Regions from separate parts of the Virgibacillus alimentarius genome, predicted to be linked through region 2. Evidence: riboswitches for the same ligand, from Rfam matches in the RefSeq annotation. Region 2 holds a riboswitch; the other holds the start of a gene.
The links. A riboswitch is a leader RNA that binds a small molecule or an ion and turns the genes downstream of it on or off. The one in region 2 is predicted to bind S-adenosylmethionine.
Positions count from the first base shown of each region.

Region 1: linked by a shared signal. The riboswitch ahead of J2Z81_RS10750 (O-acetylhomoserine aminocarboxypropyltransferase/cysteine synthase family protein) and the one ahead of J2Z81_RS10560 (YezD family protein) in region 2 are both predicted to bind S-adenosylmethionine.

Region 1 is NZ_JAGIKX010000021.1:32,455-34,919, forward strand. It holds gene J2Z81_RS10750 (O-acetylhomoserine aminocarboxypropyltransferase/cysteine synthase family protein) at 1-1,497, opposite strand, end outside; SAM riboswitch class I at 1,634-1,752, opposite strand; gene rarD (EamA family transporter RarD) at 1,827-2,465, opposite strand, start outside.
Region 2 is NZ_JAGIKX010000020.1:45,671-48,135, reverse strand. It holds gene J2Z81_RS10570 (TetR family transcriptional regulator) at 1-98, opposite strand, end outside; gene J2Z81_RS10565 (CoxG family protein) at 321-779, shown strand; SAM riboswitch class I at 882-983, shown strand; gene J2Z81_RS10560 (YezD family protein) at 1,122-1,301, shown strand; SAM riboswitch class I at 1,312-1,422, shown strand; gene J2Z81_RS10555 (OsmC family protein) at 1,567-2,019, shown strand; gene J2Z81_RS10550 (C40 family peptidase) at 2,129-2,465, opposite strand, start outside.

The DNA.
Region 1 (2,465 bases), on a different contig from region 2:
TATCCATAGAACATCAACGTCAGGTATATCGTTTAACTGGTCCTGGGAAGTTAATATCACTTCATATCCCAAGGCTTCTAGTTGTTTTGCATGTTCATTTTGTCCGGCAATTGCAATCACTTTTTTCCTGGCAACGCCACTGTTGCGATCAAAAGGGGAGTGCAATAGCCATTCAATCGCATCTTCTTCTGTCGTTTGGATCGTCGGTGTGTCGTTTACCGCTCGTGCGATTGCTTGATCTAGATCAAGCAAAATATCTTTAACGGATTCAATGCCTACAGAAAGTCGGACTAACTCTTCGGTGACGCCACTACGTTTTAAGTCTTCAGCACTTAATTGCTGGTGCGTTGTTGATGCAGGATGAATAATAAGTGATTTCGCATCACCCACATTAGCGACATGTGACCAAAGTGAAACATTGTTAATCAGTTTTCTGCCAGCTTCTCTGCCACCTTTAATACCAAAGGTAATGATGGAACCAAAACCAGAAGCTAAATATTTTTTAGCTAATTGATGGGATGGATGTTCTTTTAATCCAGGGAAGTTAACCCACTCGACTGCACGGTGTTTCTTTAGGAATGCTGCGACTTCTTCAGCGTTTTTATTATGCCGTTCGATGCGTAAGTGCAATGTTTCTAACCCTTGAAGCAAATGAAATGCATTATGCGGACTTAAAGCTGCTCCAATATCACGTAATAGCTGTACGCGAAGCTTTGTAGCAAATGCAGCTATACCAAGATCTGCATATCTGAGACCATTGTAACTTTCATCCGGTTCCGTAAATCCAGGGAATTTTCCATTGTTCCAATTAAATCTTCCGCCATCGATGACAATTCCGCCTATGGTTGTTCCGTGTCCGCCGATCCACTTTGTTGCTGAATGAACAACGATATCTGCTCCCCATTGAAGCGGCTTTGTAAGGTACGGCGTGGCAAATGTGTTATCGATGATCAATGGAACGCCATGTTCATGTGCGATAGCACCAATTGTCTCAACATCAAATATATTAAGACTCGGGTTTGTAATGATTTCGCCAAATACGGCTTTCGTTTTAGAAGTAAAGGCTGCCCTAATAGCTTCTGGATCTGTTCCGTCAACAAACTTTATCTCAATTCCATAACGAGGTAGCGTATGAGCAAATAGATTATAGGTCCCTCCATATAAATTACTGTCGGCGATGATTTCGTCACCAGCACCGGCAATATTTAAAATACTAAGTGTAATAGCGGCCATTCCGGAAGATGTCGCTACCGCAGCTGACCCATCTTCCAGTTGAGCCATACGTTGTTCGAAAGCATCTACGGTTGGGTTCATAATTCTAGAATAGATGTTTCCTGGTTCCTGCAATCCGAATAAATTTTGTGCATGTTCGGTATCCCGGAATACATAAGACGTCGTTTGATAAATGGGCACTGCACGTGATCCTGTTGTTGGATCTGGTTCTTGTCCCGCATGAAGTAAAGCTGTTTCTGGATTAAAAAAATGGAAATTTGACATGAATAATTCCTCCTTAGATAGTTTGAGGTTCATTCCTCTTGTGTCTTTGCTTTTCGTTGGAAGAAATGTCTTGAGAGAGGCGCGTATGTAAAAAGCCCTCTTCGCTAAGAAGAGGGCGTATATATCACCGGACCTCCTCTTATCTTCCAGATCTGCAACGGACCTGTAGGATTTGGCACCGTTAAAAGCAAAAGGATTTGCTTAAAGGTTGCTGGGTTTCGTCGGGCCTATTCCCTCCACCGCTCTTGATAAGAGATAAAAGTATAAACTTTTTTGAATTTAAAGAGTATTATAAGCGTAAGAATGGACTTTGTCAACTGGTGAAAAAATTAAGGTTGTGTACGTCGCTGAAAAGAGCTTCTTTGAATCGCTGAACCCATATAAATAAGCAGAGCAATCCAAATCATTCCGAAAGATATAAAATGTGCAAATGAAAATGTTTCTTTAAAGTGAAATACCCCAAGCAGTAACATAATGGTTGGCGCAATGTACTGCAGGAACCCGAGCATTGCTAAAGGGATATGTTTTACGCCGCTGGCAAATAACAGGAGTGGCACCGCTGTTGCAATTCCGGCTCCAATTAGTAAAAGGCCGTCAAATGTAAAAAAACTGCTTGGCGAAATGGTGCTTGAAGGCATTGTTAATAAATAAATAACGGCAACTGGTGTTACGATCATTGTTTCAATCGTTAGTCCAAACATCGCACTGATATCCACTGTTTTCTTTAATAAACCATAAGCTCCAAAGCTAAGTGCAAGTAGCACTGAAACCCAGGGGAAAATTCCAAAATGAAATGTAAGATAGAACACGCCTGCTGCCGCAATGATAAAGGAAATCCATTGTCTTTTCGTTAATGTTTCTTGAAGGACAATCATTCCAAGCAAGATACTGATAAGTGGGTTAATATAATAGCCAAGACTTGCCTGAACGACGTAGCCGCTGTTAACAGCCCAAATATAAGTAAGCCA
Region 2 (2,465 bases):
GCACCTTTTACAATATCAGATACTTTTGCCTTTTCGATACCCTTTTCCTGAAACACATCAATTGCTGAGCGAATAATGTTTTCCTTTTTATTATCCATCAAAACAGCTCCCAACTCATAATGACTGACTGTCATTCATTTTATCCTAATGAGGTATCATTGTCAATATGGTTACAGGTTATAGCCATATATTGCATCCAAAACATACGCTTATTCCATTTTCACAGATGCTTTCTTTGAAAATGTTCTATTCGCTTCCAAGCAGACATATACTCAATGGCAGCAATCAATATGGAACTCAACATCAAGGAGGTATTTTCTGTGCCAAAAGGTCTGCATGATTCAACAATAACCATTCCCATTGACTTTGTTTGGTCTTTTGTTAGTAATATGAATAATTGGGCACCCCTCGTACCCGGTTATATGGAACACGAGATCATTAATGATAGGGAATCAACCTGGAAATTCAAAGGTGACATCGGGATCGTGCAAAAAACCGTCCATCTGAAGATTGAGATTATCAAGTGGGAGGAACCTACGAAGGTCACCTTTCAGTTAACCGGATTAAGTGAAAACTTTAAGGGCAACGGTTATTTTTTAGCAAAAGAATTAAGTGGCCGTGAAACTGAAATAACCGGCTGTCTCGACATAACTGCTAAAGGAATGATGGCACCGGTCGTTAATCCCATATTAAAATCATTCATTCCAAAAACCACAAAAGAGTTTACCGAATCTGTTGTTGATAAAATGGCCAATGACATGCGCATTTTAGTTACATAACGGAGCGTAAAATGCATTCCGTTGCTCATTTTTAAAAGGAATTTGACAAATGGAAAAATTCCATGTATATTATATAAAATGATACAATTTCATATCAAAACTTTCTTATTCAGAGAGGTGGAGGGACTGGCCCCATGATACCTCGGCAACAGGCTATAAGGCACTGTGCCAATTCCAGCAAGTAGCTTACTTGAAAAATAAGAAGAGCAATATAAAAATGGATCTCCACCCTCTTCTTATTTTTAGAAGAGGGTTTTTGTTTTGCTGCTGTTTTGATCTACCGAATCTAAAACGATCGCATAAAAAAAGTCGATTGCTTAATTTAAAAGGAGCGGAACCATGATGAGTAAACTAACGCATTTACAATTTGAACACATCAAAACATCTCTTGAAAAAATGAAATATGGATCCATTATGATTACAGTGCAAAATGGGGAAATTACGCAAATAGATACAACAGAAAAAGTTAAGGATAAAAGACAGCCAGGCATTAAAACAATAAATAAGAACTGGAAAAATTGAATAACGCAGTTTCTTATCAAGAGAGGTGGAGGGAATGGCCCCATGATACCTCGGCAACAGGCTTAAACAAAAGTACTGTGCCAATTCCAGCAGACTATATGTAATGTCTGAAAGATAGGAAGAGGATCAGATTCATGTAAACCTCTTCTTATTCATCAGAAGGGGATTTTTTAATTCCCTTCTGATGAATAAGAAGAGAAAGGCGGTGAGCTTTTAAGATAAACCAAGTATTTTTATCAATATAATCAATGAAGGAGGACTTTTAATGGCTAATACTACATTTATCTCTGAAGTAAAATGGTCTGGTGAAGGAGTATTATCTGTTGCAAATGTCAATGGAAAAGAAGTTATTATTGATGAACCCAAGGAATTGGGTGGTACAGACAAAGGGGCAAATCCGGTAGAATATGTACTTTCTGCATTAGGGGGTTGCATTAATGTGCTTGTGGTCACATTTGCCCAAAAATTTGATGTGGAAGTAAATGGATTAGACGTTCAGCTGGAAGGCGATCTTGATCCCGATGGTTTTCTCGGAATCAATCCTGATGTCCGACCAGGGTACCAGGAAGTTCGCTACAAAGTAAACATTGATTCACCTTCGCCAAAAGAAAATATCGAACAGCTTCTTTCCCATGTAGATGCTATTTGTCCGGTAAAAGATACCTTAGCAGGTACTTCTGTCGTCAATGTGACAAATCAGGCTGCATCAGGCGTATAGAATAAGTAACTTAACTTTATTCTATCCATAAAATCATTAAACTTATATCATATCAAAAAGGACTGCATCGTTTTGACGATACAGTCCTTTATGCATTATTTTGATTGAATTAAAATGATTTAGCTCCGATGTATCTAGGGCCCCAATATGAATCATTCTTATTTGCATATTCCACACCCGTAGCTTCTGTACCAGCATGAATCATTTGGCCATTTCCAACATAGATTCCACTATGAGAAACCCCAGATTTATAAGTGTTTTCAAAGAATACAACATCGCCTGGGCTCGGATTACTTACATGTTGACCACCACTTGCCCACATATCTGCATGAGTTCTACCAACATTTACACCTTCCTGCTTGAGTACATAGGTAACAAATCCACTGCTGTCAAATCCAGCAGGAGTTGTACCTCCCCATACATAAGGTGTTCCTACTAAACTTTGT